DNA from 3 places in the Serratia sp. 121840015-1 genome. Region 3 is predicted to be linked to each of the others. Evidence: predicted binding sites of a transcription regulator. Region 3 holds the regulator's gene; each other region holds the start of a gene.

Evidence for each region. Region 3 encodes Fur, which represses iron uptake genes when iron is present. Its sites were predicted from a motif close to ATAATAATGAGAACNACTATCAA; they were not measured.
Region 1: ftnA (non-heme ferritin) is a predicted target of Fur. The motif match lies at 6,457-6,479, and genes of this name have one in related genera.
Region 2: ACUXAC_RS20030 (TonB-dependent siderophore receptor) is a predicted target of Fur. The motif match lies at 3,238-3,260, and genes of this name have one in related genera.

The regions. Positions count from the first base shown of each region.
Region 1 covers NZ_JBSEYF010000001.1:2,012,096-2,019,920, reverse strand. Annotated here, with positions in the region: gene ACUXAC_RS09775 (TorD/DmsD family molecular chaperone) at 1-407, shown strand, start outside; gene ACUXAC_RS09770 (tellurite resistance TerB family protein) at 566-1,219, shown strand; gene ACUXAC_RS09765 (S9 family peptidase) at 1,288-3,321, shown strand; gene exoX (exodeoxyribonuclease X) at 3,357-4,025, opposite strand; gene dksA (RNA polymerase-binding protein DksA) at 4,450-4,875, shown strand; gene pip (prolyl aminopeptidase) at 5,070-6,023, shown strand; gene ACUXAC_RS09745 (DNA polymerase III subunit theta) at 6,057-6,287, opposite strand; gene ftnA (non-heme ferritin) at 6,632-7,150, shown strand; gene yobA (CopC domain-containing protein YobA) at 7,476-7,825, shown strand, end outside.
Region 2 covers NZ_JBSEYF010000004.1:381,474-389,298, forward strand. Annotated here, with positions in the region: gene ACUXAC_RS20005 (colicin-like pore-forming protein) at 1-384, opposite strand, end outside; gene ACUXAC_RS20010 (hypothetical protein) at 622-834, opposite strand; partial or broken gene ACUXAC_RS20015 (IS1 family transposase) at 1,002-1,229, shown strand; gene ACUXAC_RS20020 (hypothetical protein) at 1,513-2,259, shown strand; partial or broken gene ACUXAC_RS20025 (IS6 family transposase) at 2,655-3,084, opposite strand; gene ACUXAC_RS20030 (TonB-dependent siderophore receptor) at 3,333-5,510, shown strand; gene ACUXAC_RS20035 (alpha/beta hydrolase) at 5,554-6,501, opposite strand; gene ACUXAC_RS20040 (alpha/beta hydrolase-fold protein) at 6,535-7,779, opposite strand.
Region 3 covers NZ_JBSEYF010000003.1:363,140-370,964, forward strand. Annotated here, with positions in the region: gene chiP (chitoporin ChiP) at 1-405, shown strand, start outside; gene chiQ (ChiQ/YbfN family lipoprotein) at 452-778, shown strand; gene ACUXAC_RS17995 (beta-N-acetylhexosaminidase) at 792-3,449, shown strand; gene fur (ferric iron uptake transcriptional regulator) at 3,695-4,141, opposite strand; gene fldA (flavodoxin FldA) at 4,471-5,010, opposite strand; gene ybfE (LexA regulated protein) at 5,275-5,562, opposite strand; gene ybfF (esterase) at 5,819-6,592, opposite strand; gene seqA (replication initiation negative regulator SeqA) at 6,817-7,359, shown strand; gene pgm (phosphoglucomutase (alpha-D-glucose-1,6-bisphosphate-dependent)) at 7,437-7,825, shown strand, end outside.

The DNA.
Region 1 (7,825 bases), on a different contig from region 3:
ACCAGCTGGCGACCGACTTCAACGCGATGTTCGTCGGCAGCGAATGCAGCGTGTCGCCGTTCCGCTCCGACTACGTTGAAGGTGCCAGCGAGGCGGAAGTGCGCACCTTCCTCCAGCAGCGCGGCATGCCGCTGGCGGAGGCGCCGGCCGACCATTTCGGCCAGCTGCTGCTGGCGGCGTCCTGGCTGGAAGATCAGTCGCAGGAAGATGAAGCGCAGGCGCAGATCGCGCTGTTCGACGAGTTTCTGCTGCCGTGGTGCGGCCGCTTCCTCGGTAAAGTGGAAGCGCACGCCACCACCGGTTTCTACCGCACGCTGGCGCTGATGACCCGCGACGCCATCCAGGCGATGCGCGACGAGCTGGCGGAGTACGAGCAGGACGACGAAGCGGGCGACGAAGAAGCGTAACGCCGCAGCTTATCCCGGCGGGCCGCCCGGCCCGCCGATCCGCTAAACACAGGTTTGCATCCCCCAGACGTAAATTGACAAAAGATCCCCTAATCTGGCGGTTTACCGTCGGTTCGGCCGCGCCTGCGCGCCGCGCTTTTTCACGCAAGGGGTAGATGATGAAAAGTAACTGGATGCAGCAGATTCAAACGTTGATCGGGCAGAAGGCCGGCGCGATGGGCGGAGCAGAAAGCATCGGCAAGCTGCTGGCGCCCACGGCGCTGGGCGGCCTGGTCGGCGTGCTGTTGGCCAACAAATCCTCGCGCAAGCTGGTGGGCAAGTTCGGCAAGAATGCGCTGATCGTCGGCGGCAGTGCGGCGGTGGGGGCGGTGCTGTGGAACAAGTACAAGCAGCGGGTGAAGGAGACCCATCAGGGCGAACCGCAGTTCGGTTTGCAAACCACCCCGGTGGATCTGCGCGCCAAACGCCTGGTGCAGGCGCTGGTGTTCGCCGCCAAGAGCGACGGCCATATCGATGCCGACGAGCAGCGCGCCATCGATCACAGCCTGGCGCAGCTGCAGGTGGGGGAGGAGGCGCAGAGCTGGGTGCAGGAAGCGCTCGATCAGCCGCTCAACCCGGAATTGATCGCCCGCAGCGTGCAAAACGAAGACGAGGCGCTGGAGGTTTACTATCTGAGCTGCCTGGTGATCGACGTCGATCACTTTATGGAGCGCGGCTACCTCGATGCGCTGGCGCAGGCGCTGAAGATCCCGGCGGACGTCAAGCAGGGCATCGAGAGCGACGTCAACGAGAAAAAACGCGAGCTGGCATAGCGCCGCTTGGCAAGCCGGGGGGAATCGTGTCACTCTTGCCGCAATCTATGTAAGCGGATGATTTAGCAATGATGACCCCACCGAAAGCGGAAAAACGCCCTTATCCCATCACCATCCACGGCGACACGCGCGTGGATGACTATTACTGGCTGCGCGACGACGAGCGCGCAGACCGCCAGGTGCTGGACTACCTGCAGGCGGAGAACGCCTACACCGATGCGATGCTGAAACCGCAGCAGGCGCTGCGCGAAACTCTGTACGAAGAGATGGTGGCGCGCATTCCGCAGCAGGAACATTCGGTGCCTTACGTGCGCCACGGCTATCGCTATCAGACGCGCTATGAGCCGGGCAACGAATACGCGATTTCCGTGCGCCAGCCGCAGGCCGAGAGCGAGCACTGGGAGGTGCTTATCGACGGCAATCAGCGCGCCGAGAACCACGAGTTTTACACCTTGGGCGGGCTGGACGTCAGCCCCGACAACCAGCGGCTGGGGGTGGCGGAGGATTTCCTGTCGCGCCGCCAGTATGACATTCGCTTCAAGAACCTGGCCGACGGCAGCTGGGCGGACGAAGTGCTGGAGAACACCTCCGGCAGCTTCGAGTGGGCCAACGGCTCCTCGACGGTGTACTACGTGCGCAAGCACGCCAAGACGCTGTTGCCGTATCAGGTCTATCGCCACGTGGTGGGCAGCGATCCGCAGCAGGACGAGCTGATTTACGAAGAGCGGGACGATACTTTCTACGTCGGGCTGGAGAAGACCACCTCTGAGCGCTTTATCCTGATCCACCTGAGCAGCACCACCACCTCGGAGATCCTGCTGCTGGACGCCGATCGTGCGGACGCCAAGCCGCAGCTGTTCGTGCCGCGCCGCAAGGATCATGAGTACGCCATCGATCACTATCACCAGCATTTCTACATCCGCTCCAACAAGGACGGCAAGAACTTCGGCCTGTACCAAAGCGAACAGGCGCACGAAGCGCAGTGGCAGACGCTGATCGCCCCGCGCGCCGACGTGATGCTGGAGGGCTTCAGCCTGTTCCGCGACTGGCTGGTGGTGGAGGAGCGCAGCGCCGGCCTGACGCTGCTGCGCCAGATCCACTGGCAGACTGGCGAAGAGAAGCGCATCGCCTTCGACGATCCGACTTACACCACCTGGCTGGCGTATAACCCGGATCCGGAGACCGCGCTGCTGCGCTACGGCTATTCGTCGATGACCACCCCGACCACGCTGTACGAGCTGAACATGGACAGCGGCGAGCGGACGATGCTCAAACAGCAGGAAGTGAAGAACTTCACGCCGGAAAACTACCGCAGCGAGCGAGTGTGGGTGAAGGCGCGCGACGGCGTCGAGGTGCCGGTCTCGCTGGTGTATCGCCAGGACCGCTTCCAGCGCGGCGCCAACCCGCTGATGGTGTACGGCTACGGCTCCTACGGCAGCAGCATGGATCCGGCGTTCAGCGCCAGCCGCCTGAGCCTGCTCGATCGCGGTTTCGTGTTCGTGCTGGCGCACATTCGCGGCGGCGGCGAGCTGGGGCAGCTGTGGTATGAAGACGGCAAGCTGTTCAACAAGCAGAACACCTTCAACGATTTTATCGACGTGACTGAAACGCTGGTCGCCCAGGGATACGGCGACGGCAAGCGGGTGTTCGCCATGGGCGGCAGCGCCGGCGGCCTGCTGATGGGGGCGGTAATCAACCAGGCGCCGCAGCTGTTCCACGGCGTGGTGGCACAGGTGCCGTTCGTCGACGTGGTGACCACCATGCTGGACGAGTCGATCCCGCTGACCACCGGCGAATACGACGAGTGGGGCAACCCGAACGAGCAGGCCTATTATGACTACATCAAGCAGTACAGCCCGTACGATCAGGTGAAGGCGCAGGCATACCCGCATCTGCTGGTGACCACCGGCCTGCACGATTCGCAGGTGCAGTATTGGGAGCCGGCCAAGTGGGTGGCCAAGCTGCGCGAGCTGAAAACCGACGATCGGCAGCTGCTTCTGTATACCGACATGGATGCCGGCCACGGCGGCAAGTCCGGGCGCTTCAAGGCCTATGAGGATATTGCGCTGGAGTACGCCTTTATTCTGGCGCTGGCGGAGTAACGGTATTCGGCGGGCGGCCTGCGCCGCCCGCCGTGTTAGCCAACCAGATAGTATTTCAGCGTGTGCTTCATGTCCGGGCTCAGATCGTCGATGGATTTCAGCATCCAGCGCAGATAGCCGGGATCTTCCTGGGCGATGCGATCGATCTCCTGCCCGCGATACTTGCCGAATTTGAACTTCTTCAGCAGCACCGGCTGTTCGGTGATCTGCACCATTTGCTCCGGCGTCCAGCCCGAATCCTTGATGATGCGTTGCAGCAGCGCGGCGGTGACGTAGCAGTCATACAGCGCGCGGTGCGGATACAGCGTGGCGTCTGCCGGTAGCTGCACATCCAGGTTCAGCGCATAGCGCAGATATTGGTTGCCGTACTTGATGTCCGGATACAACGTGCGCGCCAGCTTGAGGGTACATATCCAGGCGCCGTTCATCTCCGGCAGCACGCCGCGATCGAAAGCGGCGTTGTGCGCCACGTAGTAAGGGCTGCCCTGATAGCGGCCGATTGCCACCGCGATGCGAGGTTTGCCTTCCACCATTTGCTCGGTGATGTGATGAATCGCCATCGCATCGAGGCTGATGGGGCGATCCGGGCTGACCAGATCGCTCATCGGGTTGGTTAACTGACCGTCGAGCAGATCGAGGGAGGCCACTTCCACCACGCCGCCGTCCAGCCCGCAGGTCTCGGTATCTATTACGCGTAACGTCATGTTTTCCTCCGCGTTGCCGTCAGCCCTCAGCTTAACCGGCACAGGCGGCCGTGCCAACCGCACCCTCACTACAGGCAATAAAAAACCCGCCTTGGCGGGTTTAATGACGGATGGAAGGACGCTTACTCACCAGACGGATGCGCTTTTTTGGCGCGTTTCTCCGCACGTTTCTCAGCTGGGGTTTTCAACGGCTTCTTCTTCGCATTCTTTTTGCTATCCATTCCCTTGCTCATGATGGCCTCTCGTTACCTATGATTGGGTGGCTTGCTCAGCCATTAACCGCCTAAAGCCAAGAGGATGCAAGCGGCAAAGTGCAGGTTTAGGTTAACCGGCTGTTTGTGCATGAAATTTTGTTTTTGGATGACCGGGTGCTAAAAATAAATATTATGTTATAATGTTACACTTTTGGTGTTGGGAGAGCGCAATGACAGTCATGACGTTACCGGATGCGCAGCAACTGCTGGCCATGCCGGATTCTGATTATATGAACTCGGTTCAACGGGCGTTTTTCCGCCAACGGTTGCAGGACGAGCGGCAAAAGCTGCTGCTGCACATCGATGAGCTGAAAAAAGAGATCGACGGCGGCGAAGCGACGGGCGATGAAGCCGACAAGGCGGCGCGCGAAGAGGATCTGCGCCTGCTGTTCCGCCAGTTGGATCGCGAAAGCCGCCTGCTGCCGAAAATCGATGCGGCGCTGGCGCGATTGCAGAACGGCGAGTACGGCTACTGCCGGGAAACCGGCGAACCTATCGGGCTGGCGCGTCTGCTGCTGCGCCCGACGGCGGAGCTGAGCATCGAGGCGAAAACCGCACAGGAGATGCGTGAGCCGCATATGCGCAAAGGTGGCTAATTGAATCCCACCGGGGGGCGAATGTGCCCCTCAACCGATCGGACCTGTGGGCATTTTGCAGGCAGGTCGTTGTGATTTTGAGCAAACGCGCGCCGAGTTCTCGGCGCGCGTTCGAGTTTTCGGGTTTTACCGTTGACCTGCCGGGCGGCTTCCGCTTTGATGAAAGCATGACTCACAGAGAGACGGAAAGCGCCATGGAACAATTACGAGGTTTGTACCCGCCGTTAGCAGCATACGACAGCGGTTGGCTGGACACTGGGGATGGCCACCGGATCTACTGGGAGCTGAGCGGCAACCCGAACGGTAAACCGGCGGTCTTCATTCACGGCGGGCCGGGCGGCGGCATCTCCCCGCATCATCGTCAGCTGTTCGATCCGGAACGCTACAAGGTGCTGCTGTTTGATCAGCGCGGCTGTGGCCGCTCCCGTCCGCACGCCAGCCTGGACAACAACACCACCTGGCATTTGGTGGCCGATATCGAGCGGCTGCGCGACATGGCCGGCGTCGATCAATGGCTGGTGTTCGGCGGTTCCTGGGGATCGACGCTGGCGCTCGCCTATGCGCAGACCCACCCGGAGCGCGTCAGTGAAATGGTGCTGCGCGGCATCTTCACCCTGCGTAAGCAGGAACTGCATTGGTATTACCAGGACGGCGCGTCACGCTTCTTCCCGGACAAATGGGCGCGCGTGCTGTCCATTCTGTCGGATGAAGAGCGTAAAGACGTGATCGCCGCCTACCGGCAGCGGCTGACTTCGGCCGATCCGCAGGTGCAGCTCGAAGCGGCCAAGCTGTGGAGCGTGTGGGAAGGGGAAACGGTGACGCTGTTGCCGAGCCGCGAATCCGCTTCGTTCGGCGAGGATGATTTCGCCCTGGCGTTCGCCCGCATTGAAAACCACTATTTCACCCACCTGGGCTTCCTGGAGAGCGATGACCAGCTGCTGCGCAACGTGCCGCTAATCCGCCATATTCCGGCGGTGATCGTCCACGGCCGCTATGACATGGCCTGCCAGGTGCAGAACGCCTGGGATCTGGCTAAGGCCTGGCCGGAAGCGGAGTTGCATATCGTGGAAGGGGCGGGGCATTCGTTTGATGAGCCGGGCATCTTGCACCAGCTGATGATCGCCACCGACCGGTTCGCCGGCAAGTGACGTAAAAAACCCGCCGTTACGGCGGGTTTTTTGTTATTTGACCTTCGGCTCGTACGGCAGGCGCGAAAACCTGTGGGATTCCGCGCGGTAGTGCGCCACGCGCTCGCGAAAATAGTCGCGCAGCGCTTCCGGCTGCTCACGCTCCACCACTTCCGGGATCACCGGCATGTTGTAGCGCTCTTTGTACGCCACGCCTGAGGCGGCGAGATCCACGTTCACCCGGTCCATCTCTTCTTTAGACAGCTCGGCCAGATTGTAACCCACGCTATGCTCCTTACTTACTTTGCCGCTTTGAACCTGCGCAGAAGGTAATCCACCCGGCGGCGCTTGGCAAGCCCGTTGCGCCGCTGCCGTGGGCGATATTTATCCGGGAGTAATGCAATCTATTTATTCTTTTAAATAAGAATGATTCGCTTTTTGATTAAAATAAAAGATGAAAATAATTATCATGTTAATTCTCAATGTGGTGTTGATATTTTAATTTATTGATATATATGATTTTTATAATTAATGTGATTTGAGTGTAAATAAGGTGTTTTTATTTTTGCGGCAGCAGGGCATAATGCGCGGAAATTAAATTCATGACCTGCAAAATAAAAGGAATCATTATGCTGACGCAAGAAATGACTCAAAAGCTGAATGAGCAACTGAATCTGGAGTTCTACTCCGCCAACCTGTACCTGCAGATGAGCGCATGGTGCAGCGATAAAGGCTTTGAAGGCGCCGCCGCATTTCTTAAAGAGCACTCTCAGGAAGAGATGCAGCATATGCAACGTCTGTTCGACTACCTGAGCGACACCGGCTCTCTGCCGCTGCTGGGCAGCATCGCCGCACCGCCGGTAGCGTTCGAATCGCTGGCGGACGTGTTCCAGCAGACCTACGAACACGAACAGTTGATCACCCGTCAGATCAACGAACTGGCGCACGCCGCCATGACCGCACACGATTACTCCACCTTCAATTTCCTGCAGTGGTACGTGGCGGAGCAGCACGAAGAAGAGAAACTGTTCAAATCCGTGCTGGATAAGCTGGCGCTGGTGGGCACCAGCGGCAAAGGCCTGTTCTTCATCGACAAAGATCTGAAGAAAATGGGCGCGATGGGCCAGGGCGGCAACGGCCAGGCTTAATCCGCATCAGAACATCGAAAAACCGCGCGCGGGCGAGCCTGACGCGCGGTTTTTTTTACCCTGCGTTTATCGCGGTTATGCGGCGATACGTGCTGCCGGATCGCAAAATGCCAGTGATGCGCTCGACTTGCCGCAGCCTGGTCGTTATGATTTACCGCGATACGCTACAGGGATGGTAGAGTCAAAACAGCGGGTTAGCCGATACAACCCGTTTTTCTGTTTACCCGTGGCGCAATCACTTGCGGTGGGTTGGGGCCGCTGATACATCGCCTTGGCTGTGGCCTTAACCCTTATGACCCTCTTTATACTGTTAAGGGATACCACTGTGATCGGTAAAATTCGTTCCTCCTGTCGCCTGCTTTCCACCGTTTTCGTCCTGTTCGTCGGCCTGTCTTCGCAGCAAGCGCTGGCGCACGCCCATCTGAAAGTGGAAACGCCGAAGGCCGACGCCAGCGTCAGCCCGGCGCCGAAGGCGCTGACCCTCAGCTTCTCCGAAGGCATCGAGCCGAACTTCAGCGGCGTGAAAATCACTGGCCCGGACAACGCCGTGGTGAAAACCGGCAAGCTGCAGCTCGATCCGAACAACAACACCCAGGTCAACGTGCCGATCGAAGGCGAACTGAGCGCGGGCAAATACAACGTCAGCTGGCATGTGGTTTCGGTCGACGGGCATAA
Region 2 (7,825 bases), on a different contig from region 3:
GGTTAAGCGGCTGGCCTCATCGCTGAGGACTCGCATGCGCTGACGCGCTGCCTCGAGTTTCTGTGACGCGTCGGATTCCACGTTCTGAAAGAACATTAGATCCTGTTCGAACTGCGCTGCCTTTTTGGCATTGGCCGCAACCCCCAATGAGTCAGGACGTCCGGCGACGTAGTTGGTGCCATATCCGTTGAGGTTGGTGTAACCGCTTGGGGGAGTACTCCCTGAAGGCCAAACAGTCATCCCTGGTTCCGTATCTCCTATGCCGGGCGGCGTATCGACGCCCGTTGTCGGCCAGCCCCACGACTCACCGTTCCATTCATACCCAAGCTCAAGCATTTTTTTCCATTCAAGGCCGTCACTGTCTGCCAATCCTGATTTAGCCATCGTTAAACTCCTTCTTGATTTCAATAATAAGTACTGTATATGCATACAGCAATAAAGAAAGTTACGCGCTTATCTATGGACTGTCAATGGATGATAGTAGTTATCATTTACATAATGTGAGAAAAGATTAGCAGGCCGTAATGCTATAGTTGGGGTTATCGGGTTGCGCAGGAGGGAAGTTCCCCTGCGCGACCCGATAACCTCTTACGGTCTTCTGCGGCAATTCTCTGGATGTGGTCAGGCGTCACTACACGTAGCCACGTCTTTTACCCTTGACAGGTCTTTGGGGGCGCTGAGGCCGTATTTCGCGCTTATTTCGCTGCGCAGGCCATCGAAGGTCTGTTTGGCCATCTCCCCCGGCGGCCGAATGTTCAGGCTCTTGCCAGTGCTCAGCTCCTCGCGAGGCGTGAAGAAGTGCAGCTCGTGATGGTCGGCGTGGAGATAGCACAAACGACAGCATCCCGGAGGTGTACCGGTGCTCGAATGCCAGGGAGTCTATCAGCATGCGGGTGTTGCCCGGGGAGCCGCGCAGGACTTGTGGCGGATGCGCTTCAATGCCCGTCCGTTCCTGACTGGTGATATACTCGACAGAGCGACTTCTGAGGCCGTTGTAGCCATTTGAAGTGATGGTATGGGTGAAGGATTGATGGCCGCTGTATGAGTCGCGCCTGAAGGGAAAATTTCACGTTATCAGCAAGCGTAACACGCCGCGAATTGAGTTGCATAACCTGAATCGGAGACAGCACCTGGCAGGGCTTGGCTGTAAGTTGTTGTCGTTCTCAAAATCGGTTGAACTGCACGGCAAAGTCATTGGGCATTATCTGACGATAAATCATTACCAATAAATAGGAGTGACTACAGATAATGACTGTCATTTAATGTATTGTGAGTGATACATAATAGAATAACTAACGATTCCTAGTCTTGATGCAATAACTTACTGTTTTGTATGTTGATTGTTGTGTCTAATAACCGCTTAAAAGCGTTCCCGCTCCGTTTTTTCCCAAACTTCACCACACGGCATAATCCACCGTTAATGATAATAGTTTTCATTCATTGACAGGGATGGGCGGCGGAAGTAGAATTGAATTCCCTGTTTATTCATACAGATCTTCAAGGAGTGAGCCTATGTTCGTTTTCAGTAGAATACTATGTTATGTTCTTTGTATGCTGTTTTCTGGGGGATTGAATGCTTATTCTTCCTTCGCCGATCCTTTTTATTTTATCCCGTCACTGGCCGTCCAAGATGCAGCAACTTCTGCCGCTATTGAATCCGTTACTGGAAAGAATATTTATGAGGCTTATGCAAAAGGAATAATCAAAGATCCCAAAGGAAGAGTGTCAGTACGTCTTTGTAATGGGAAAGATCAAACTCTGAAGGAAGCATTAATTGGGGGCTGTTCATTAGTCGAAGATGTCTCAGTTTCCATATTGGATATCGAATATTATATCAAGCGAGGAAACAAGCTGATAAAGATAGATGTAAAAAAATCTAAGGATTTCATCACAGAAACGATGTTACAAGGGGTTGTCACAAAAGAGAATCCATTAATAAAAAAATATCATTGTCAATATGATCTTATGTATGACTTTCCAATCTCGTGTTTCGTTTATAAGATGGCACCTTTCATTTTTTCCAATTTATCACATAGGCATAAAATAATTAAAGGATTAGAGCATCCTTGTAACTCATTGACAAAATTGGAAAAGGCGAGAAAGACTAGTGGTTACACAAATCCTAAAACTCCATTTTTATCTGAGTACGCCGAATCTTCACGACACATGCTTGATTGTGATAAAAAGGCACCGGAGACATTTTCGACAATCTTAGACACTGATACACAGTCCGTTTTAGTCATTCGCAATAAGAAATAAAGAGATATCGATATATTGGAATCCTATATCCGTATTAATAATTTTTCTCCTCATACGGTGAAGAGAAAAATACGCCTTTGGGCCAAGTTAATTTGGCCTTTCTCGATGACAATTAAATTAATAAAGGGGCGTGTTGTTGCAAAATTCGCGATTAGTAGTCTTTCTTCTTATCGAAATGTATTACACTTCAATAACTCTGCTTCCCAGGTACATCTCAACTGGGGGACTATGACGATAAGCTGAGACCTACTCTTTATATAGTTCCTGCATGCATTAATGAATGGCGTTATACGCCATCTTCATGGTTATAAACCCCAGCGTGGGCTGTTTATCGGTTCCAATTTTCAGTTATCTTACTCAATCACGTTGTTCCAGTATTTTATTATCTGATGCTAACTATCAGACGGACATTGGCCTTTTCATTTCAACAATGCCAGCGCACGACCATAGGTGAAGGTTTGTCGGTGTTGATGACGCAGGGAATTGCCGGTCTTACACGCTGTTCAAAATCTTTCTCAGAAATTGATATGCAAATTTGTTTTACGGCTTGGTACAAATAAGCCCATCTGCCATTTACTTTGCTATAAGTTCCATCGAGATTTCAGGGGCACAAGCCTGAAGTTTTTGCCAGTACCCAGCGTAGCCGTTTCTCCATTTCTGCCACTTAACGGTGAACCCAGCGGTAAATGGTGGCTTAGTCAGCATTTACACCATACTCGACCAGTATCTACTGAAGCCCAAGTAGATGATGCCATATTGGCAGTACGAGCGTACTTCCTGCAAGATAACGTTGTACTGAAAATGGTGTTCTTTAAATGGGCTCATGTGCTGCTCCGTCAGAAAATGCGGACAATGAGTTTACCATCGCCGATATTTTAAAAATCACTGTTTATTCAATCAGTTAAAAATTAATTGGAGCCTACAGAGGGAGGTTTTAGTGAACTTTTAAATCTCTGCGATTGTCTTTTCCGCTTTTAAATGATAATAATTTTCATTATTATAAACTATAAGATCTGGTTGAAATGTGTGCTAACGGATAACGAACGAATATTAGCGTTTTATAGGGAATGATTATGAGAGTTAACCAGGCTGCTTGGCCAATAACCTTAGTATTAGTGCTTTTTAATATTTCATCATCGCTGGCTAAATCCGCCGAAGATGACGACAATGAAACGATAGTAGTTGAATCCACCGCTGCGCAAGTATTAAAACAACAGCCAGGGGTTTCTGTTATTACCCGCGAAGATATTGAAAAGAACCCGCCGGTTAACGATCTCTCTGAGATCATTCGCAAGATGCCGGGGATTAACCTCACCGGCAACAGCGCCTCGGGCACGCGCGGCAATAACCGCCAGATTGATATTCGTGGCATGGGGCCAGAAAACACTTTAGTGCTGATTGACGGTGTGCCGGTCACGTCACGCAACTCGCTACGCTACAGCTGGCGTGGGGAGCGCGACACCCGTGGTGATACTAACTGGGTGCCGCCCGAACAGGTAGAACGTATCGAAGTTATCCGCGGGCCGGCCGCCGCACGCTACGGCTCCGGCGCCGCAGGCGGGGTGGTGAATATAATTACCAAACGCCCAACCAAAGACTGGCACGGTTCGCTGTCTCTATACAGCAACCAGCCGGAAAACAGCAAAGAGGGCGATACCCGACGCGGTAATTTCAGCCTCAGCGGCCCGCTGGTTGGCGAGGCGTTGACGATGCGCCTGTACGGTAACCTGAACAGAACAGACGCTGACAGTTGGGATATTAACTCCTCCGCCGGGAGCAAAAATGCCGCCGGGCGTGAAGGGGTCATAAATAAAGATATTAACGGTATCTTCTCATGGAAATTGACCCCGCAGCAGATATTTGATTTTGAAGCGGGATACAGCCGTCAGGGAAATATCTATGCGGGCGATACTCAGAACAGCTCCTCAAGCGCAGTCACCAAAAATCTGGCACAGTCGGGGCAGGAGACCAACCGCCTGTATCGGCAGAATTATGGTCTTACCCATAACGGTATCTGGGACTGGGGTCAGAGCCGTCTTGGATTCTACTATGAAAAAACCAACAATACCCGCATGGATGAGGGGCTGTCCGGTGGCGGTGAGGGACGCATCAACAACGATCAGAAATTCACCACTAACCGTCTTACCTCGTATCGCACCAGTGGCGAAGTGAATTTCCCGATGATGATGCTGTTCGAGCAAACACTCACCGTCGGCGCCGAGTGGAACCGCGATGAACTTAATGATCCTGCTTCGACAGGGCTAACGGTGAAAGATAACAACATCGCAGGGATCTCCGGTTCGGCGGACAACCGAAGCAGTAAAAATAAGTCGGAAATCAGCGCGTTGTATGTGGAAGATAATATCGAACCGCTAGCCGGAACCAACGTTATTCCAGGCCTACGTTTTGACTACCTGAGCGAGTCAGGAGGTAACTTTAGCCCCAGCCTTAATCTGTCTCAGGAGTTAGGAGAATTCTTCAAGGTGAAGGCGGGCATCGCACGTGCCTTTAAAGCACCGAACCTTTATCAGACCAGCGAAGGGTATCTGCTCTTCTCAAAAGGTAACGGGTGCCCGAAAGATATTACCTCGGGTGGCTGCTACTTGATCGGGAATAAAAACCTTGATCCGGAAATCAGTATCAATAAAGAGATCGGGTTGGAATTAACCGTAGACGACTACCACGCCAGCCTGACGTATTTCCGTAACGATTATCAAAATAAGATTGTCGCCGGTGACAACATTATTGGTAAAACGTCGTCAGGTGCTTATATTCTGCAGTGGCAGAACGGCGGGAAAGCGCTGATTGAAGGTTTGGAGGCCAGCATGGCTATTCCGCTGGTAGAGGAACGTCTGAGCTGGAATACCAATGCCACCTACATGATAACTTCCGAACAGAAAGACACTGGGAACCCGTTATCAATCATCCCGAAATATACGGTGAATACCTCCCTCGACTGGAACATCACCAGCGCGTTTTCCGCGAACGTCAACTGGACGTTATACGGCAAGCAGAAACCGCGTACCCACGCGGAGTCGCGTAGCGAAGATACAGGGGGACTCTCCGGCAAAGAGTTAGGCGCATATTCGCTGGTTGGTACCAACTTTAATTACGATCTCAATAAGAACCTACGCCTCAACGTGGGTATTAGCAATATCTTCGATAAACAGATTTATCGCTCCTCCGAAGGGGCAAACACTTATAACGAACCGGGGCGGGCTTATTATGCCGGGGTGACGGCTTCATTCTGATGGTGTATGCCCGCCATTGGCGGGCATTTATTATGCTACTGAATTAAGGACAAGCTGCGTTTTGAGGCACCGCTTCACGGCTGATATCGAGTAGCGCGTCGCGGAATGAGACTTTAAACATTGGCCCATGTCCGAGGCCCGGATAATCTTGAAAAGCGGTGTTCACGCCCTTACTCTCAAGAGTAGTGACGGTGGAATGGATTTTGTACAGTATCTCGACCATCTGATTTTGCCTGCTGTCACTGGTAGTGGTCGAGCCTTCCGCTATAACGAGGTTTTTATGGCAGTACTGCACCGGATTGACCGCCGTCATACGGGTTAAAAGAGCAAAGTTATCTCTGCTAAGCGATGGGCTGGCGCTGTAATACTGATGAAAGAACGATGACGACAGCCACGCACCGAGGACAAACAGCCCCCCGTAGGAGTGACCCCATATCCCGCGCCGCTCGGGATTTATCGCCAGTCCTTGCTCTACCTGTGGGGCGATGATGGTTTCCAAAAGCTGATGAAATTCAGGGCTGCCGCCGGTTTTACGGGTAAAACGCGGATTATTCTCATTACCGGCGCTTGCGGTCTTGAGTACAGGTGTATAGTCATAGGCTCTGCCGTTGAGATCGAACGGCAGGTTGGTCTGATAGCCTAGCGCCACAATCACCGGCGGCGAGTACTCGGTTAACTGTTTGAGCAGCGTTTCTGGTAGGCGATCCATTACTGCATTACCGTCGAGCATATACAGAACTGGGTATCCTGAAGCAGGCGCGTTTTTTTTGGGTATGGCTGTCCATACCCGGTAATGTCTTGCGCCATCAACAGAATCAAAGTCATTGACCCTGAAATGGTAATATTCAGAGCCTTTATCGGCTATATTCGGGCCTAATGGTTGCATATCCGGTTTGGCAAAACTTGCCGTGCTGTAGCTGAGTACGTAGCACAAACTGGCGGAAAATAACGCCGTGCTGCGACGCTTTTTGTGTTGCTCACGACCAGACATCAAATGATTATTCCTTATTCGCAGGTGATATCTTTATTTATTCAGCATACTAAGACCATCAATCAGTGCGCCGCGCCACCACGCATAATCGTGTCCTCCGGTATAGATGCAGCAGTGACTTTCTACTCCGGCGGCAAGAAGCTGTTGATGCAACAACTGCACCTGCGACACCGTGGAGCCTTCTAATGAACCGACGCACAAATGTGTGCGCACACTGGGCGAAGGGGCATAAAGCACATGTTCGCTCACCCAGGAGACATCGTTATCTCCGAAGTGGCTCGGGCGACTGTTACTGTCCGGCGTCCACCACATCGATGGCGAGTGGCTAAGTACCAAGCTAAAACTATCTGGCGCATGACGGGCGGCCATCAGCGCAGTCACGCCCCCCAGGCTTTGTCCGGCCAGCACTGTCAGCGAACGGCCGACCCACTGCCGCTCCTGGTATTCAGTGTGGATGGCTGGCAGCAAACGCTCGGCGATATCGCACACCAGCTCGCGGCGGCCTCCGAGTATCGCGGTGCGCTCGCGCTCATCCAAGTTGTCTACGCCGAGCACGGCAAGCGGCGGGATTCGCCCACGTCGGATAGCCGCGTCGATGGCGGCACACACACCAACGTTGTTGAACCAGGTTTCGCCATCTGTCAGTACCAATAGGCCCAGAGGTTGTGAGACCGGAACCGCGGGAATATACAGCCGCACCCGTCGAGATTGCCCGGCGAGCCGATGTTCTGAGGTGAAAAATTGCCCGTTACAGGCGTGGTTATCTGCCCATTCATCCTGTGCGGGGGCACTATCCAGCATCAGTACAGACTCCAGCGTATCCCCCCGGACGTTGATTCTCGGCGTCTGGTTCAGTGGATCCGCCTTTCCGATGAGGGTCGCGAAGCGGCTTCCCAGCAGTGAAATTGTCTCTTCAGCAGTGCCTAACGGGATTTCCACCATAGTGTAGGAGCCGCAGTAGGAGGCGGGTAAGCTTAGCGTCAAGTGCCAGATATCCGTTCCGGGGAGACACTCCATCATCCCTTTCGCCACGTTGTTTTTGTCGGTGATGCGGTTTAGGCACAAATAAACTCTCAGCAACGGGTAAGCAGCGCGCCACAGAAAAGTGACCTCCCGCTCGTCATTCTTGCCCTCAATCACGCTCACTAGCGGCGCTGAGATTGACTTAACGTCCCCCCAGAAACGTGCGGTGTCAATTGGGGTTCCAGCGACAAGCTGATCGCGAATGCGTGCGGCAGTCCTCAGGGCAATGGGGTTTACGGGCGGACTCAGTCTCATTCTTGACATACCATCTCATTGATATTTTGTTTATCAGTATAAAAAG
Region 3 (7,825 bases):
CCGACCTACGCCTCGTCCAACGGTCGTCTGGACGTGTGGTGGGATAACCGCTCCGACTTTAACGCCAACGGTGAGAAAGCGGTGTACGCCGGCGTGATGTATGACCTCAGCAACTGGAACCTGCCGGGCATGGCGGTCGGCGGCTCCTACGTTTACGCCTGGGACGCCAAGCCGAGCACCAACCCGATCTACGATCAGAGCCTGCGCCTGAAGGAAAGCGCCTGGAGCCTGGACGCGATGTACACCATCCAGGAAGGGCGCGCCAAGGGCACCCTGATCAAGCTGCACTACACCCAGTATGACAACCACACCAACATCCCGAGCTGGGGCGGCGGTTACGGCAACATCTTCCAGGACGAGAAAGACGTCAAGTTCATGGTCATCGCGCCATTCACCATCTTCTGATGCGTTCCCCGGCCTCGCCGCCGGGGGCAGTTAAGGGAATTCAACGATGAAAAAAATCATGCTGATGTTGGCGGCCGCCGCGGCCTTGAGCGCCTGTGCGCAACCCGCCGCACCGCCGGAAGACGCCAAATTGAAGCAGGCTTACAGCGCCTGCATCAACACCGCCGAAGGTTCGCCGGAGCGTCTGCAACCCTGTAAGGCGGTGCTGAACGTGCTGAAACAAGAGAAGCAGCACCAGCAGTTCGCCGCGCAGGAAACGGTGCGGGTGATGGATTATCAGAACTGCATTATGGCGGTGCACAGCGGTAACGGTCAGGCCTACGACGCCAAGTGCGGCAAGCTGTGGCAAGAAATTCGCGATAACAATAATTAAGAAGGACAAGAACATGAACGCATTCAAACTGAGCGCATTAGCCGCGTTGACGGCAACGATGGGATTTCTGGGCAGCATGGGAAACGCCATGGCCGATCAACAGCTGGTGGATCAGCTGAGCCAGCTGAAGCTGAACGTAAAAATGCTGGATAACCGCGCCGGCGAAAACGGCGTGGATTGCGCGGCGCTGGGCGCCGACTGGGCCTCATGCAACCGGGTGTTGTTCACCCTCAGCAACGACGGCCAGGCGATCGACGGTAAAGACTGGGTCATCTATTTCCACAGCCCGCGCCAGACCCTGCGGGTAGACAACGACCAGTTCAAGATTGCTCACCTCACCGGCGATCTGTACAAGCTGGAGCCGACCGCCAAATTCAGCGGCTTCCCGGCCGGTAAGGCGGTGGAAATCCCGGTGGTCGCCGAATATTGGCAGCTGTTCAGAAACGACTTCCTGCCGCGCTGGTATGCCACGTCCGGCGACGCCAAGCCGAAAATGCTGGCGAATACCGACACCGAAAACCTGGACCAGTTTGTGGCGCCGTTCACCGGCGACCAGTGGAAGCGCACCAAGGACGACAAAAACATTCTGATGACGCCGGCTTCGCGCTTTGTCAGCAATGCCGATCTGCAGACGCTGCCTGCCGGCGCGCTGCGCGGCCAGATCGTGCCGACGCCGATGCAGGTGAAGGTTCACGCGCAGGACGTCGATTTGCGCAAAGGGGTATCGCCGGATCTGAGCACGCTGGTCAAGCCGGCGGCAGACGTCGTCAACCAGCGCTTCGCGCTGCTGGGTGTGCCGGTTCAGGCCAACGGCTATCCGATCAAGACCGACATCCAGCCGGGCAAGTTTAAAGGCGCGATGGCGGTGCCGGGCGCCTATGAGCTGAAAATCGGCAAGAAAGAGGCGCGGGTGATCGGCTTCGATCAGGCCGGGGTGTTCTACGGGCTGCAGTCGATCCTGTCGTTAGTGCCGAGCGACGGCAGCGGCAAGATCGCCACGCTGGACGCCAGCGATGCGCCACGCTTCCAGTATCGCGGCATTTTCCTCGACGTAGCGCGCAACTTCCATAAGAAGGACGCGGTGCTGCGCCTGCTGGATCAGATGGCGGCCTACAAGCTCAACAAATTCCACTTCCACCTGAGCGATGACGAAGGCTGGCGCATCGAGATCCCCGGTTTGCCTGAGCTGACGGAGGTCGGCGGCCAGCGCTGCCACGATCTGAGCGAAACCACCTGTCTGCTGCCGCAGTACGGCCAGGGGCCGGACGTCTACGGCGGCTTCTTCAGCCGTCAGGACTATATCGACATCATCAAATACGCCCAGGCACGCCAGATTGAAGTGATCCCGGAGATCGACATGCCGGCACACGCCCGCGCCGCGGTGGTCTCGATGGAAGCGCGCTATAAAAAGCTGCATGCCGCCGGGAAAGAGCAAGAGGCCAACGAATTCCGCCTGGTGGATCCGACCGATACCTCCAACACCACCTCCGTGCAGTTCTTTAACCGCCAGAGCTACCTGAACCCGTGCCTGGATTCTTCCCAGCGTTTTGTCGACAAGGTGATCGGCGAGATCGCCCAGATGCATAAAGAGGCCGGCCAGCCGATCAAGACCTGGCACTTCGGCGGCGACGAAGCGAAAAACATTCGCCTGGGCGCCGGCTACACCGACAAGGCGAAACCGGAGCCGGGCAAAGGCATCATCGATCAGAGCAACGAAGACAAGCCGTGGGCCAAGTCGCAGGTGTGCCAGACGATGATCAAAGAAGGCAAGGTGGCCGACATGGAGCATCTGCCGAGCTACTTCGGCCAAGAGGTCAGCAAGCTGGTGAAGGCGCACGGCATCGACAGAATGCAGGCCTGGCAGGATGGCCTGAAAGACGCCGAGAACGCGAAGGCGTTCGCCACCTCGCGCGTGGGCGTCAACTTCTGGGATACCCTGTACTGGGGCGGTTTCGATAGCGTCAACGACTGGGCCAACAAAGGGTATGAAGTGGTGGTTTCCAACCCGGACTACGTCTACATGGACTTCCCTTACGAGGTGAACCCGGACGAGCGCGGTTACTACTGGGGTACCCGCTTCAGCGACGAGCGCAAGGTGTTCAGCTTCGCGCCGGACAACATGCCGCAGAACGCGGAAACTTCGGTCGACCGCGACGGCAACCACTTCAACGCCAAGAGCGACAAGCCGTGGCCGGGCGCCTACGGGCTGTCCGCTCAGCTGTGGAGCGAAACCCAGCGCACCGATCCGCAGATGGAATACATGATCTTCCCACGCGCGCTGTCGGTGGCTGAACGCGCCTGGCACCGCGCCGGTTGGGAGCAGGACTATCGCGCCGGCCGCGAATACAAAGGCGGGGAAACCCACTTTGTCGATACCAAGACGCTGGAGAAAGACTGGCTGCGCTTCGCCAATATCCTGGGGCAGCGTGAACTGGCCAAGCTGGACAAAGGTGGCGTCGCTTACCGTCTGCCGGTGCCGGGCGCACGCGTAGCGGGCGGCAAGCTGGAGGCGAATATCGCGCTGCCGGGATTGGGCATCGAGTACTCCACCGACGGCGGCAAGCAGTGGCAGCGCTATGACGCCAAGGCCAAGCCTGCGGTGTCCGGTGAGGTGCAGGTGCGTTCGGTTAGCCCGGACGGCAAGCGCTACAGCCGCGCCGAGAAGGTCTAAGCCCGGTGCAACGGCCTGCTGCCCTGGCGGCGGCCGTATAACGAAGGGGGAATGCGTTCGCCCGCGCGTGTCGGCGTAGGGCGGACGTTGTAGTGAGAGTAGTACGTGGAGTAGCAGTGCCGCTGCAATTGTGATATTTCATGACATGATTTTCCCCCGGCTTGTCCGGGGATTTTTTTGCCCTTTGCACGGCAGGCATAAAAAAACCGCCTCGGTGTGAGGCGGTTTTTCATAGCCGGTCAGGCTTATTTCTTGTCGTGCAGCGTTTCGTCTTCGCGACAGTCACCGGTTTCACAGTGGCCGTACAGGTACAGGCTGTGGTTGGTGAGCTTGATGCCGTGCTGCTTGGCGATGTCACGCTGCCGCACTTCGATGGATTCGTCGCTGAATTCGATCACTTTGCCGCAGTCCAGGCAAATCAGGTGATCGTGGTGATGCTGTTGGGTCAGCTCGAACACGGACTTGCCGCCTTCGAAATTGTGACGTGTCACAATGCCCGCATCGTCAAACTGGTTCAGTACGCGATAAACCGTTGCCAGCCCGATCTCTTCGCCCATATCAATCAGTTTTTTGTACAAATCTTCCGCACTGACGTGATGGCATTCCGGATTTTGCAGTACTTCCAGGATTTTGAGTCGCGGAAGCGTGACTTTTAAGCCGGCCTTCTTCAATGCGATGTTGTTGTCGGTCATGCGAATTCAGTCCTGTTACTATGCTAATCAAGTTGAGGCGTACTCGCCTGTGGCATCGGTCGGCACAAAGAGTTAATGCGTCTCATTATAGAACCGGTTGTACTAAATGGAAACCGCCGGTTGTTAACAAAGATATAATTGCACTATTGCATGTTTTGCATGCAACGCCTTGATGGATGGGATAAACCGATATCTCAGTCTACCGTGACGGGGTGGGAAGTTACAAATCTGTAGCTTCTATCGCAGCAATCCCTGCTGCCGATGACGGCCCTGTGGGCACACTATGCACTTTACAGGGCCTTTGTTCAACCTTTCGCCAGTGCCGGGGCTTAGCCGACGATATCGGCCAGGCTCAGCTCTTCGACGATTTGTTTGACCCAGGCGTCCACGCGCTCGTTGGTCAGCTCAGGCTGACGGTCTTCGTCGATCGCCAGACCGATGAAGTGGCTGTCGTCCGCCAGGCCTTTGGAGGCCTCGAAGTGGTAGCCTTTGGTCGGCCAGTGGCCCACGATGGCCGCGCCACGCGGTTCGATGATGTCGCGGATGGTGCCCATCGCGTCACAGAAGTATTCCGCGTAGTCTTCCTGGTCGCCGCAGCCGAACAGCGCCACCAGTTTGCCGTTGAAGTCGACTTCTTCCAGCGTCGGGAAGAAATCATCCCAGTCACACTGCGCTTCACCGTAGTACCAGGTCGGGATACCCAGCAGCAGGATATCGAACCCTTCCAGGTCTTCTTTGCTGCTTTTAGCGATGTCATGCACTTCAGAGACGTCGTCGCCAAACTGTTTCTGGAGAATTTTCTGGATCATTTTGGCAATGTTTTCGGTATTGCCAGTGTCGCTGCCAAAGAAAATGCCTACAGTAGCCATATCGCGTATAACCTTTAAATTCAAGTAATTGCATTACTCGACGCCGGCACTGCCGCCGCTGACGCCGATTAAAATGATGCCATGGCAAGAGCCTTTCGCCTCCGGGGCGGGCGCCGACAGGCGCAGTCTCTTACCGGTAAATGCGTATCATGCCAGAAAGTGGCGCCGGGGTTTTATCGCATTTATGCGATGCCGGAGAATGAAGAAAAGCGTGGTCGATCCGGCGTTGTCCTTAACGCCGCGCCGCGCGTGCGGCCGAAGAGATCAATGTTCCGGCTGTTCTTCCGCCAGTTGTGCCAACAGCATCTGCTCGATGAGTTCGCTGCGGCTGATGTTGCGCTGTTCCGCCAGTTTGTTCAGGGCGTCCACCGCATCCGCGTTGATTTTCAGCTCTACGCGCCGCAATCCACGCACTTTATCGCGCCGTAGCTGATTGCGCTTATTGATTCTAAGCTGTTCATCGCGGGAAAGCGGGTTGGTTTTCGGGCGCCCCGGACGGCGTTCATCTGCGAACAGATCCAGCGTCGTGCGATCCGTTTGTTCTTTTGCCATAGGTAGCGGTACTGCAAGGGAGTTTGCATCAAAAAGCGCTCGCACGCTTCCGGAGGCATCGGTTAACACACTTCGGGCCAATAAACCCTAACCCAAATTCACCCCCGAACCGGCGTTCGCGAACGCGCTGGCGCGGTGGCAAAATTATAGCGCGCCATATTACCCCAGCAGATGGAGCGACGACAATGCCTAACTGCGGGCTAAACGCGCTAAGCCGTTATCTTTAGCGCGTTTTTTCGCCAGGTGAGTGCGTTTTTCAGGCTTCGTCGAGGAAACGGTGAATGGTGCGCAGCACCGCTTCCGGTTTTTCGGCGTGCACCCAATGGCCGGTGCCGGCGACGACGTGCGCGCGGGCCTGCGGGAACTGGCGGGCGATGGCCGCACGGTAGCTGTCCTGCACGTACGGCGACAGGCCGCCGCGAATGAACAGGGTCGGATGCGGCCAGGCCGGGACTTCCTGCCAGCCGGTGATGTCTTCGTAGCGTTCGATCAGCACCGGCAGGTTGAAGCGCCATTCGCCGTTGTGGAAGGACTTCAGCAGGAACTGGATCACGCCTTCTTCCTGCAGGTAGTCGCGCATCAGCTGGGCAGCCGCCTGGCGCTGGGTGATGCCGGCGGCGCTGACGGCCTTCAGCGCGGCGAAGATCTCGTCGTGGCGGCGGGTCTGGTAATTCACCGGCGCGACGTCGATGACGATCAGCCTGGCGACGCGCTCGGGCGCGATGGCGGTCAGCGCCATCGCCGCTTTGCCGCCCATCGAATGGCCGATGACGATCGCTTTCTCCAGCTGCAGTTCGTCGAGCAGCGCCAGCAGATCCTGCGCCATGGCGGCGTAGTTCATGTCGTCGGCGCGCGGGGAGAGGCCGTGGTTGCGCAGATCGACCTTGATCACCGTGTGCTGTTTATGCAGATCGCGCGCCAGCACGCCCAGGTTGTCCAGATTGCCGAACAGCCCGTGGATCAGCAGCACCGGCAGCGCGTCTGACTCGGCGGCCAGCAGTTGATAATGTAATTTCATGGCGAAGTTCATACTGAGAGAGATTCAGATTAGGGTATCATGATTGAATCGCACGATGAATCATGCGGAATTTTCGCGGCGCGGGCTTGGCAGTGCCGGCTATAGGTATTAGTCTGCATTTTCCGTCCGGAGGCACATTGTTGTGTTCGCCCCAGCGCTTTTAACCTTATAATCCCATGGCTTGAATGCAGGATCTGGCTTCAGGTTCTAAGTAGAAAAAACAGTATTGGATAAAGATGAAAACTATTGAAGTCGACGAAGAGCTTTACCGTTATATTGCCAGCCACACGCAACACATCGGTGAAAGCGCGTCCGATATTTTACGCCGCATGTTGAAATTCACCGCCGGGCAACCGGTGCGCGCGTTGCCTGCCGCCAGTGCGCCGCAGTCCGTCGAGCTGGAAAAAACGGCGCCGGCGCAGCGTCCGCGCGATCGCGTGCGCGCCATGCGCGAGCTGCTGTTGTCGGATGAATATGCCGAGCAGAACAAAGCGGTCAACCGTTTCATGCTGGTGCTGTCCACCCTGTATACCCTCGATGCCGCCGGTTTCGCCGCCGCCACCGAGGCGTTGACCGGCCGTACCCGCACCTATTTCGCCGGCGATCAGCAGACCTTGCTGGCCAACGGCACGCATACCAAGCCGAAGCATGTACCGGGCACCCCTTACTGGGTGATCACCAATACCAATACCGGCCGCAAACGCAGCATGATTGAACACATCATGCAGGCCATGCAGTTCCCGGCGGAACTGATCGAGAAAGTTTGCGGTACCGTCTAATTTAGCGAACAGCCCGTCATGATGGCCGTGCGCGACGTATTTGCCCGGTCACCGACAGGGATGAGGGAGATATGTCGATGGCGAATAATCCACGTGCCGGGCAGCCCGCCCGCCAAAGCGATCTGATCAACGTAGCCCAGCTGACGTCGCAGTACTATGTGCTGCAACCGGAAGCCGGCAATCCCGCACATGCGGTGAAGTTTGGCACCTCCGGCCACCGCGGCAGCGCACAGCGCCACAGCTTCAACGAAGCGCACATCCTCGCCATCGCTCAGGCGATCGCCGAAGTTCGTCATCAGCAGGGCACCACCGGCCCGTGCTACGTGGGCAAAGACACCCATGCGCTGTCCGAGCCGGCCTTCATTTCCGTGCTGGAAGTGCTGACCGCCAACGGCGTCGATGTGATCGTGCAGGAAAACAACGGCTTCACGCCAACGCCGGCGGTATCGCACGCCATTCTGTGCCA